Regions from separate parts of the Pseudomonas sp. Irchel s3b5 genome, predicted to be linked through region 1. Evidence: predicted binding sites of a transcription regulator. Region 1 holds the regulator's gene; the other holds the start of a gene.
What was found. Region 1 encodes sigma-54, which starts transcription at its own class of promoters, with help from an activator protein. Its sites were predicted from a motif close to ANTGGCATNNANNTTGCTNT; they were not measured.
Positions count from the first base shown of each region.

Region 1 (6,351 bases):
GTCGCCTACCTGGGCGATGACCTGCCAGACCTGCCGGTGATCCGTCGCGTTGGTCTGGGCATGGCAGTGGCCAACGCCGCCAGCTTCGTGCGCGAACACGCTCACGGCGTCACCGCTGCCCGCGGTGGCGAAGGCGCCGCTCGCGAATTCTGCGAATTGATCCTGCGTGCCCAGGATCGCCTCGATGCAGCCAACGCTGCATACCTGTGAGCCCTATATGTTGAGCAAAAAGATTCGCAGTATTTTGTTGTTCGGTTGCATCGCGGCGATATTCGCCGCGGTCGGCTACTGGAACATCAGCCCGGAACGCTTCCTCGACAAGCCGGTTGTGCGTGCCAATGAAAGCGAGATCGACTATTACGCCATCAACGCCCACAGCGTACAGTTCCTGCCGGATGGTAAATTGCAGTACGAAATGACCTCCGACAAGGTCGAACACCTGAAAGCGACCGAAGTTACCTTGCTGACCAATCCCGACCTGAACATGTTCCGCGGTACCGAATTCCCGTGGCACGTCCAGAGCGAGAAAGGCGAGGTCAATCCCGATGGCACCGAGGTCGAACTGATCGACTCGGTACGCATCACACGCTTCGACGAAAAAAACCGCAGAACCCTGATCACCACCACTCGCATGACCGTGTTCCCGCAGCAGCAATATGCGCAGACCGAGCAAGACGTTAGAATCGACGGCGCTGGCGGTGTCTCGACTGGCAAGGGAATGAAGGCGTATTTGAAAGAAAGCAGGATACACCTGCTATCGAACGTAAGAGGACAGTATGAGGCTCGTTAAAACACTCCCTATTTTGCTCAGTCTGGGCGCAGCACTGGGAAGCGTGAGCGCCTGGGCTCTGCCGGACGATCAGCAACAGCCTATTCGCATTCAGGCCGACGACGCCCAACTGGACGACAAGAACGGTATTGCTACCTATACGGGCGATGTGATCATCACCCAGGGCTCGATGAAGGTCACCGGCAACAAAGTGACCATGACCCGCACCCCGGCCGGCGATATCGATGTAGTGACCTCCGTGGGCAACCTCGCCTACTTCGAGCAACTGCAAACCGCTGGCGATACGAAACCTGTTCAGGGTTATGGCGTGACCATCCAGTACCACGCCTCGCAAGACCGCGTCGTGCTGATCGACCGCGCCAAAGTCATCGACAAGGATGGCAACATCACCCAAGGCGAAAAAATCGTCTACGACACAAACAAGAAGCTGGCCAGCGCCGGTCGCGCCACCGGCAGCAAAGTCACCGAGTCGCGCCCACGCATCGACATGGTGATTCAGCCGAAAAAGAAAACTGACGAGCAGAAGGCCCAGTAATGGCAACTCTGAAAGCTCAGCACCTGGCCAAGGCCTACAAGAGTCGCCAGGTCGTGCGTGACGTCAGCCTGTCCATCGACAGCGGCCAGATCGTCGGCCTGCTCGGCCCGAACGGCGCCGGCAAGACCACCTGCTTCTACATGATCGTCGGCCTGGTGCAGGCCGACCAGGGTCGCGTTCTGATCGACGACCTGGACGTCAGCCACCAGCCGATGCACGGTCGTGCGAAGGCCGGCATCGGTTATCTGCCGCAAGAAGCGTCGATTTTCCGCAAGCTCTCGGTGGCCGACAACATCATGGCGATCCTCGAGACCCGCAAGGAACTCGACAAGGCAGGTCGTCGCAAGGAACTGGAAAGCCTGCTTCAGGAATTCCACATCAGCCACATTCGCGACAACCTGGGCATGAGCCTGTCCGGCGGTGAACGTCGCCGCGTGGAAATCGCCCGCGCACTGGCCACCAATCCGAAATTCATTCTCCTCGATGAACCCTTCGCCGGCGTGGACCCGATCTCGGTGGGCGATATCAAACAGATCATCTATCACCTCAAGGCCAAAGGCATTGGCGTACTGATCACCGACCACAACGTCCGTGAAACCCTGGACATCTGCGAAACGGCCTATATCGTCAATGATGGCCAGCTGATTGCCGAAGGTGACGCAGAAACGATCCTGGCCAACGATCTGGTCAAGGAAGTTTACCTGGGGCACGAATTCCGCCTGTAATGACTGCGCTCGCTGGTTTGCGCACGGGCGCCGACCGACATATCGACAAAGGTTTTCGTTTTTATTGTTACAGCGGTCTAGGCAAAGGCCTCTGATTCAGGCATATAACTTGCTTAAGTTTGGCGCCTCGGCGCCCTGTAGTGGATGGCGCATGTGCGCCGGCGAATAAGGTGTTAAGCCCCTGCCATGAAACCATCGCTAGTCTTGAGAATGGGCCAGCAGCTGACGATGACACCTCAGCTGCAACAGGCCATCCGCCTGCTCCAATTGTCGACCCTGGACCTGCAACAGGAAATCCAGGAGGCCCTGGAGTCCAATCCGATGCTCGAACGCCAGGAAGAAGGCGACGACTTCGACAACGCCGACCCCTTGGCCGACAACACCGAACAAAAGCCCAACACCGATATCCAGGAACCCTCCTACCAGGAGAGCGCACCGACCGTCGATAACCTCGAGGAAGGTGACTGGAACGAACGCATCCCCAACGAACTCCCTGTCGATACCGCCTGGGAAGACGTTTACCAGACCAGCGCCAGCAGCCTGCCCAGCAACGATGATGATGAGTGGGATTTCACTACCCGCACATCGGCCGGCGAAAGCCTGCAAAGCCATTTGCTGTGGCAATTGAACCTGGCGCCGATGTCTGACACCGATCGCCTGATCGCCGTCACCCTGATCGATTGCATCAATAATCAGGGCTATCTGGACGAAACCCTTGAGGAAATCCTCGAAGCGTTCGATCCGGAACTGGACATTGAGCTGGACGAAATCGAAGCGGTCCTGCACCGCATCCAGCAATTCGAACCGGCCGGCATCGGCGCCCGCAACCTGGGCGAATGCCTGCTGCTGCAATTGCGTCAGCTGCCTGCCAAAACACCTTGGCTGGCCGAAGCCAAACGGCTGGTCACCGACTACATCGATTTGCTTGGCGGCCGAGATTACAGCCAGCTCATGCGTCGCATGAAGCTCAAGGAAGACGAACTGCGCCAGGTGATCGAACTGGTCCAGAGCCTTAATCCGCGCCCCGGTTCACAAATCGAGTCCACCGAAGCCGAGTACGTCGTGCCTGACGTCATCGTACGCAAGGACAACGAGCGCTGGCTGGTCGAACTCAATCAGGAGTCGGTACCTCGGCTTCGGGTCAATGCCCAGTACGCAGGCTTCGTACGCCGCGCCGACACCAGCGCCGACAACACCTTCATGCGCAATCAGTTGCAGGAGGCCCGCTGGTTCATCAAGAGCCTGCAGAGCCGCAACGAAACCCTGATGAAAGTCGCTACCCAGATCGTCGAACACCAGCGCGGCTTTCTGGAGTACGGCGACGAAGCCATGAAGCCATTGGTCCTGCATGACATTGCCGAAGCGGTGGGCATGCACGAGTCGACGATTTCACGGGTAACCACCCAGAAATTCATGCATACCCCACGGGGTATCTATGAGCTGAAATACTTTTTCTCCAGCCACGTCAGTACCTCCGAAGGCGGCGAATGCTCGTCTACGGCGATCCGCGCGATCATCAAAAAACTGGTTGCCGCGGAAAATCAGAAAAAGCCGTTGAGTGACAGCAAGATCGCTGGTTTACTGGAGGCACAAGGCATTCAGGTGGCTCGCCGCACCGTCGCCAAGTACCGCGAATCCCTCGGGATCGCGCCTTCGAGCGAACGTAAGCGGTTGATGTAGAGCCACGCCACAGCGTTCCAGTGGTAGATCATCTGATCTACCGCTTTATGCACTGGCAACGAAGGAGAAGCTGTATGCAAGTCAACATCAGTGGACACCAACTGGAAGTGACCGAACCTCTTCGCACCTACATCGGCGAAAAACTCGAACGATTGGAGCGACATTTCGACAAGATCACCAACGTGCAAGTCACGATGACGGTCGAGAAGCTGAAGCAGAAAATCGAAGCCACCCTGCATATTCCCGGCAGTGAAGTGGTCGCAAACGCTGAGCATGACGACATGTATGCGGCGATCGACTCACTCACCGACAAGCTGGATCGCCAACTCAAAAAGCATAAGGAAAAGACCCAGAGCCTCCTTCAGGGCGCAACCGGTCGTTAACACTCCCAACCCATGATCCGACTTGAAAACATCCTGACCCCCGGCCGTTCTTTGGTGAACGTGCCGGGCGGCAGTAAAAAGAAAGCCCTCGAACAAATTGCCAACCTCATCCATCGCGAAGTGCCGGATCTGGAGATGCAAGATGTCTTCGAGGCATTGATTGCCCGTGAAAAACTCGGTTCTACCGGTTTTGGCAACGGCATCGCCATTCCTCACTGCCGCCTCAAAGGTTGCGTGTCGCCCATCAGTGCCTTGATGCACCTGGACGCACCTATTGATTTCGACGCTATTGATGGCGCCCCGGTTGACCTGCTCTTCGTGCTGTTGGTCCCGGAAGCCGCCACCGATGCTCACCTGGAACTGTTACGACAGATCGCCAGCATGCTCGACCGCAAGGAAGTGCGCGAAAAACTGCGCAGCGCCCCGAGTAATGAAGCCTTGTACCAGGTCGTCCTGGACGAGCAAAACGGTCATTAATCATGCGTTTGATCATCGTCAGCGGTCGCTCCGGCTCAGGTAAAAGTACCGCCCTCGCCGTTCTCGAGGACAACGGATACTATTGCATCGACAACCTCCCTGCCGGGTTGTTGCCGGAGCTTGCCGAGCGCGCACTTGTTCATACTGAGCTGTCTCAACCGCTGGTTGCCGTGTCCATTGACGCACGCAACCTGCCCAGTCATCTCTCACGTTTTCCCGATCTCCTCGAAGAAGTCCGCGGCCGGCATATCCAGTGCGATATTTTGTACCTGGACGCCGATGAAGAAACGTTGCTCAAGCGCTTTTCCGAAACCCGTCGACGTCACCCGCTGAGCAACGCCAATCGTTCGCTCGCCGAAGCAATCAACGTTGAAAGCGTCTTGCTCGGCCCCATCGCCGACCTCGCCGACCTCAAGATAAACACCACCAGCCTGAATTTGTATCAACTGCGCGACTCGATCAAATTGCGCCTTTTGAACCAGCCGGAACCCGGCACGGCATTTCTGGTGGAGTCGTTCGGGTTCAAGCGCGGTATGCCGGTAGACGCTGACCTGGTGTTCGACGTACGTTGCCTGCCCAATCCCTACTGGAAGCCGGAACTGAGAGAACAATCCGGCCTCGATCAGCCGGTTGCCGATTATCTGGCGGCACAGCCAGATGTCGAAGAGATGTTCCAGGACATTTCCACATACCTGCTAAAGTGGCTCCCTCGTTTTGCCGCCAGTAACCGCGCCTACGTGACCATTGCCATTGGTTGCACTGGCGGACATCACCGTTCCGTCTACCTGACCGAACGCTTGGGCAAAGCCCTGCAACAAACCCTGAAGAACGTCCAGGTCCGCCACCGCGACCTCAGCTAAAGGATTCACATCGCGATGCCTGCTCTGGAAATCGAAATCATCAACAAGCTGGGTTTGCATGCCCGCGCTTCTGCAAAATTCGTCGGTATTGCTGGCCAGTTCCCTTGCCAGATCAGAGCCGGACGCACCCCCCAATCGATGGTCGACGGCAAAAGTATCATGGCCATGATGATGCTCGCCGCTGGCAAGGGCACCACCATTCATTTGAGCACGGAAGGCGAGCAGGAACAGGAAGCGCTGGACGCGCTGGTGGCATTGATCAACAACTTCTTCGACGAAGGCGAATAACCGCTACCGAATTCTTTCCCGGTGACTTTGTGGCGAGGGAGCTTGCTCCCGCCGGGACGCGAAGCGGCCCCAACGCCTGTCATCGCAATGCACCAGATACTCCGCGCGTGCTGATTTCACGACTACTTCGCAGCCGAACGGGAGCAAGCTCCCTCGCCACACAGCAAATCAAGCCAACGCCGTATCCATCACCATCATCAAACAAAACCCGATCAACAATCCAAGGCTGGCCAGCTTGTCGTGGCCGTGCCTGCGCGATTCGGGAATGATTTCGTGAGTGACCACCAAAAGCATCGCCCCCGCTGCCAGCGCCAACCCCAAAGGCAGCAGCAACTCGGCCAGACTCACCAGCCATGCGCACAACAGTGCGAAAACTGGCTCGACCAGACCTGAAGCAGCGCCGATCAGGAATGCCTTGAACCGCGACATGCCGGCACCGGCCAGAACCAAGGCAATCACCAACCCTTCCGGCACATCCTGCAAGGCAATGCCCATCGCCAGACTGTCGGCATCCGGCATACCACCTCCGGCCGAAACGCCCACCGCCATGCCTTCGGGAATGTTATGGGCAATGATCGCGAACACGAACAACCAGATCCTTGGCGGAATGATC
Region 1 covers NZ_FYDY01000007.1:125,262-131,612, reverse strand. Annotated here, with positions in the region: gene CKW15_RS10510 (HAD family hydrolase) at 1-210, shown strand, start outside; gene lptC (LPS export ABC transporter periplasmic protein LptC) at 218-790, shown strand; gene lptA (lipopolysaccharide transport periplasmic protein LptA) at 777-1,325, shown strand; gene lptB (LPS export ABC transporter ATP-binding protein) at 1,325-2,050, shown strand; gene CKW15_RS10490 (RNA polymerase factor sigma-54) at 2,237-3,730, shown strand; gene hpf (ribosome hibernation-promoting factor, HPF/YfiA family) at 3,805-4,113, shown strand; gene ptsN (PTS IIA-like nitrogen regulatory protein PtsN) at 4,126-4,590, shown strand; gene rapZ (RNase adapter RapZ) at 4,593-5,450, shown strand; gene CKW15_RS10470 (HPr family phosphocarrier protein) at 5,466-5,738, shown strand; gene CKW15_RS10465 (ZIP family metal transporter) at 5,907-6,351, opposite strand, start outside.

Region 2 (6,351 bases), on a different contig from region 1:
GTCCACGACCCATGGAATCGACCGGAAACGAAAGCGTTGGGTTGCAGCATAGGTCAGACGGGGTGGTTATCCCAAGCCGAAAACATTTGGGCAAGATTTAACGAGATGCTCCAGACACCCGAAAAAGCGCCCACAGGAAAATTTGGCAATAAAAAAGGCCTCCCGAAGGAGGCCTCTTTTTTGTCACGCCGCGTGCTGCGGCGCTACCGGATCAGCAGCTGTAGTACAGCTCGTATTCCAGTGGGTGTACGAAGGTGCGTACTTTGATTTCTTCTTCGCTTTTCAGAGCGATGTAAGCGTCGATGAAGTCGTCGGAGAACACGCCGCCTTTGGTCAGGAACGCGCGACCTTTGTCCAGCTCTTCCAGGGCTTCTTTCAGGCTGCCGCAAACTTGTGGGATCTCTTTCGCCTCTTCAGGCGGCAGGTCGTACAGGTTTTTGTCAGCAGCGTCGCCAGGGTGGATCTTGTTCTGGATGCCGTCCAGGCCAGCCATCAACAGTGCGGCGAAGCACAAGTATGGGTTGGCAGCCGGATCCGGGAAGCGGGCTTCGATACGGCGGGCTTTCGGGCTCGACACGTAAGGAATACGGATCGAAGCGGAGCGGTTGCGAGCCGAGTAGGCGAGCATCACTGGCGCTTCGAAGCCTGGAACCAGACGCTTGTAGGAGTTGGTGGCCGGGTTGGTGAAGCCGTTCAGCGCCTTACCGTGCTTGATGATGCCGCCGATGAAGTACAGAGCGGTGTCGGACAGGCCGGCATAACCTTCGCCAGCGAAGGTGTTCTTGCCATCTTTCCAGATGGACATGTGCACGTGCATGCCCGAGCCGTTGTCGCCGTACAGAGGCTTAGGCATGAAGGTCGCGGTGCGGCCGTAAGCGTCAGCAACGTTGTGGACAACGTACTTCAGGGTCTGGGTTTCGTCGGCTTTCTTCACCAGGGTGTTGAACTTGACGCCGATTTCGTTCTGGCCGGCAGTCGCCACTTCGTGGTGGTGAACTTCGACGGTCAGGCCCATTTCTTCCAGTGCGTTGCACATGGAGGTACGGATTTCGTGGTCGTGGTCGAACGGCGGAACCGGGAAGTAGCCGCCTTTGACGCCTGGACGGTGGCCCTTGTTGCCGCCTTCTACGTCCTGGTCGGACATCCACGAACCTTGTTCGGAGTAGATCTTGAACATGGAACCGGAGATGTCGGACTTGAACTTCACTTGGTCGAAGATGAAGAACTCTGGCTCTGGACCAGCGAATACGGTGTCACCGATACCGGTGGCTTTCAGGTGTTCTTCGGCGCGACGGGCGATCGCACGTGGGTCGCGGTCGTAGCCTTGCATGCTCGAAGGTTCGATGATGTCGCAGACCAGGATCAGGGTCGGCTCTTCGGTGAACGGGTCGAGAACGGCAGTGCTGTCGTCCGGCATCAGGATCATGTCGGAAGCTTCGATGCCTTTCCAGCCAGCGATGGAGGAACCGTCGAACATTTTGCCTTCTTCGAAGAAAGCGTCATCCAGCGCGTCGCGAGCCGGCATGGTCACGTGGTGCTGAGTGCCTTTGGTGTCCGTGAAGCGCAGATCAATCCATTTGACGTCATGATCTTTGATGAGTTGAACCGACTTCGACATAGTGTCCTCCGGGGTGGCTTCGGGCTTAGTAATGGATAGCCCTTGGAATGTGGGTGATGCCGGCGCGAATACTCTGCCAAGGCAACCTGCCTCACAAGGGAGCAAATTGCATGCCAGTGCCCCACCATGGGTTTTTTGCCCCAAAAACACGCTTATAAGCCTTCTATACGCGTTAAAGCAGAAAATGGCGCCCTTTAATGTAGCGTCGAATTCAACAAATGACCTGTTTTGGTGCGCGCGAAACCTTCTGCACATTAACTGGTTAAACCTTGAGCAATTTCCGCTATAATCCGCGCCCCCCTTTTTCGGCAGGCCATGCGCGCGCTGTTTCCATGAAATTAATCGTAAAAGTCTTCCCCGAGATCACCATCAAGAGCCGCCCGGTACGGATGCGTTTCATCCGTCAATTGGCCAAGAACATCCGTGCCGTGCTCCGCGATCTGGACCCGGCCGTGGTGGTGAACGGCGTGTGGGACAACCTCGAGCTGGAAACCCGCGTCACCGAGCCCAAGGCCTTGAAGGAGATGACCGAGCGCCTGAGCTGCATGCCGGGCATCGCGCACTTCCTGCAGATCGATGAGTACCCGCTGGGCGATTTCGACGACATCGTTGAAAAGTGCAAGCAGCACTACGGTGATGCGCTGGCCGGGAAGATTTTCTCGGTGCGTTGCAAACGGGCCGGCAAGCACCCATTTAGCTCCATAGACATCGAAAAATATGTCGGCAGCCAGTTGCGCCGTCAGTGTGGTGCCGCCGGGATCGACCTGAAAAAGCCGGAAATCGAAGTCCGGATCGAAGTTCGCGACCAACGGTTGTTTGTGATCCACAGTCAGCACACCGGCATCGGCGGTTATCCGCTGGGAGCACTGGAGCAGACGCTCGTGCTGATGTCCGGTGGCTTCGACTCCACCGTGGCGGCCTACCAGATCATGCGCCGCGGCCTGATGGCCCACTTCTGCTTCTTTAACCTGGGCGGACGGGCCCACGAACTGGGCGTCATGGAAGTCGCGCATTTCATCTGGAAGAAGTACGGCAGCTCTCAACGCGTGCTATTTGTCAGTGTGCCGTTCGAGGAAGTCCTGGGCGAAATTCTCGGCAAAGTCGATAACAGTCATATGGGCGTAGTATTGAAGCGTATGATGTTGCGCGCTTCCTCCCAAATTGCCGATCGACTGCAAATCGAGGCGCTGGTGACGGGTGAGGCGATCTCCCAGGTGTCGAGCCAGACGTTGCCGAACCTGAACGTGATCGACTGTGTGACCGAGAAGCTGGTCTTGCGCCCGCTGATCGCCAGCCACAAGCAGGACATCATCGACCTGGCCAACGAAATCGGCACCGCCGATTTCGCCCGGCACATGCCGGAGTACTGTGGCGTCATTTCGGTCAATCCGAAGACCGCAGCCAAACGCCATCGCGTCGAGCATGAAGAGAAAGAGTTCGACATGGCAGTGCTCGAGCGTGCGCTTGAGAATGCCAAACTGGTGCCGATCGATCGCGTGATCGATGAATTGGGCCAGGATCTGCAAATTGAAGAAGTCAGCGAGGCGCTGGCCGGTCAGATCGTCATCGATATCCGTCACCCGGATGCCGCTGAAGACGACCCGCTGGATCTGGCTGGCATCGAGGTACAAACGATGCCGTTTTATGCACTGAACGCTCGTTTCAAGGAACTGGACCCTACTCGCCAGTACCTGCTTTATTGCGACAAAGGCGTGATGAGTCGCCTGCATGCCCACCATTTGCTCAGTGAGGGGCATGCCAATGTGCGCGTTTATCGACCGAGCTAAGAGCCCGGGGCTGTATGCCTGTGGCCTGCGTCACCGGCCCCCCGACTCTGCCGTCAAGCTGTAACGGCAAGGCCTGACTCTACTGTAAATCGCTGCCAAGACTTGTCAGCACACCGAATCCTCTGATCGAGATACACAAGTGATCGAAAATCTACGCAACATCGCCATCATTGCTCACGTTGACCATGGTAAGACCACCCTGGTAGACAAACTCTTGCGTCAATCCGGCACCCTGGAGCGCAACGAGCTCAACGACGAGCGCGTGATGGACTCCAACGACCAGGAAAAAGAGCGCGGTATTACCATTCTGGCGAAAAACACCGCCATCAACTGGAACGGCTACCACATCAACATCGTGGACACCCCGGGCCACGCCGACTTCGGCGGCGAAGTTGAACGCGTAATGTCGATGGTTGACTCCGTTCTGCTGCTGGTTGACGCTCAAGACGGCCCTATGCCGCAAACCCGTTTCGTGACCAAGAAGGCTTTCGAAGCCGGCCTGCGTCCAATCGTGGTAATCAACAAGGTTGACCGTCCAGGCGCGCGTCCGGACTGGGTTCTGGACCAGATCTTCGACCTGTTCGACAACCTGGGTGCCACCGAAGAACAGCTGGACTTCAAAGTCGTCTACGCCTCGGCCCTGAACGGTATTGCTGGTCTTGAACACACCAACATGGCTGAAGACATGACCCCGCTGTACCAGTCGATCATCGACGACGTACCTGCGCCGAAAGTCGACCGCGATGGCCCGTTCCAGATGCAAATCTCGGCACTGGACTACAACAGCTTCCTGGGTGTTATCGGCGTTGGCCGTATCGCTCGTGGTCGCGTCAAGCCGAACACCCAGGTTGTGGCGATCGACGCTGACGGCAAGCGCCGTAACGGTCGTATCCTGAAGCTGATGGGTCACCACGGTCTGCACCGCATCGACGTTGAAGAAGCAGCTGCCGGCGACATCGTCTGCATCAGCGGCTTCGACCAGCTGTTCATCTCCGACACTCTGTGCGACCCACTGAACGTCGAAGCGATGAAGCCGCTGACCGTTGACGAGCCAACCGTTTCGATGACCTTCCAGGTTAACGACTCGCCGTTCTGCGGCCGTGAAGGCAAGTTCGTGACCAGCCGTAACATCAAGGAACGTCTGGACAAAGAGCTGCTGTACAACGTTGCACTGCGCGTTGAAGAAGGCGACTCGGCTGACAAGTTCAAGGTTTCCGGCCGTGGTGAGCTGCACCTCTCGGTACTGATCGAAACCATGCGTCGCGAAGGCTTCGAAATGGGCGTTGGTCGTCCGGAAGTGATCATCCGCATGGTTGATGGCGTCAAGCACGAACCGTACGAAAACGTGACCATCGACCTGCCGGAAGAATCCCAGGGCGCGATCATGGAGCAAATGGGTCTGCGTAAAGGCGACCTGACCAACATGGTTCCGGATGGCAAGGGCCGTGTGCGCCTTGAGTACAACATCCCGGCCCGTGGCCTGATCGGTTTCCGTAACGAGTTCCTGACCCTGACCTCCGGCGGCGGCATCCTGACCTCGATCTTCGACCGTTACGACGCGATGAAGTCCGGCGACATGTCCGGCCGTCAGAACGGCGTGCTGGTATCGGTAGCTACCGGTAAGGCTCTGACCTACTCGCTGGAAACCCTGCAGGCACGTGGCAAACTGTTCGTTGAACACGGCCAGGACATCTACGAAGGTCAAATCGTTGGCTTGAACAGCCGCGACAACGACCTGGGTGTGAACCCAACCAAAGGCAAGAAGCTCGACAACATGCGTGCTTCGGGTAAAGACGAAACCATCGCTCTGGTTCCGCCTGTCAAGTTCACTCTGGAGCAAGCTCTGGAATTCGTACAGGAAGATGAGCTGTGTGAAGTGACTCCTAAGTCCATCCGTCTTCGCAAGAAGATCCTGGGCGAAAGCGAGCGTACCCGCGCTGCCAAGAAGTCCGGTAACTAAGTCATTTAGTTAGCTGGCAAAAAAACGCCCCCGGTCGAAAGGCCGGGGGCGTTTTTGTTTGTCTGGGATTTATGCGGTTGTTTGTTCCGGCCTCATCGCTGGCAAGCCAGCTCCTACACGGTTGCGTGTCGTACGCATTGTAGGAGCTGGCTTGCCAGCGATAGCGGTGGATCAACCGCCGCAAATTTCAAGAGCTATCAGAACCGCTCGATACTCCGCGAAGTTCGCTCGCGCTCCACTTCCTTCGGCTTGTACGCGCAATACCCCGGCCGCGGGCCGATTTTCGGGTGGTTGCGGCAGGTATCCGGGCGCTTTTCATAAATAGTGCACAGACGGCTCTTACGATCCAGATAGTAGCAATCGTTATTGCTCATGCGCTGGAGGGTGAAGATCCCCGACTTCTGGTTAAAACGCTCGACCAGGCCTTCTTTCTGCAGACGCTTGGCGATGTTCTTCGGCGGATCACCCAGCTCGAACTCGTCGACGATGCCGATACGGATCAGATCCTTGATCTTGACCTCGACGGGCAGGGTGCAGCAGCTGGACACGCACGAGCCGCACATCGGGGCGGAGTACTTGGCCCAGGTATCGAGTCGGTCGATCTCCGCGGCGGCGATCAGGTTGGGCTTCATCATCGGTTGTTACCAGCGTGTGCATCAGGGCGCGCGATCATACCGGGACTGGTGGATTTTTGAACAACCTTTCGCCAGATTTTTTTCATGTGCGGCTCAACAAGATCAAAATTCGGCACGGCCCCTGCATTCATTCAGGTACACGATCCAGCTCACACTCATGGGAAAAACTGCCGAACCAGAGTCTCTACCGCCTGTCAGACCGTCTAGGCTCAGACAATTCCAAGCTCGCTCGAGGTCCTATCGATGACTCAAGAACCACTTGTTCGCGAAGCAGAGGTGGCCGCATTCCGCGACGCCGTCTTGACCAAACTCACCTACGCGGTGGGCAAAGACCCGGATCACGCCTTCGAC
Region 2 covers NZ_FYDY01000003.1:254,436-260,786, forward strand. Annotated here, with positions in the region: gene CKW15_RS05125 (DUF4124 domain-containing protein) at 1-13, opposite strand, end outside; gene glnA (glutamate--ammonia ligase) at 212-1,618, opposite strand; gene thiI (tRNA uracil 4-sulfurtransferase ThiI) at 1,951-3,405, shown strand; gene typA (translational GTPase TypA) at 3,545-5,365, shown strand; gene CKW15_RS05150 (YkgJ family cysteine cluster protein) at 5,563-6,000, opposite strand; gene CKW15_RS05155 (glycogen/starch/alpha-glucan phosphorylase) at 6,244-6,351, shown strand, end outside.
Region 2: glnA (glutamate--ammonia ligase) is a predicted target of sigma-54. The motif match lies at 1,717-1,736, and genes of this name have one in related genera.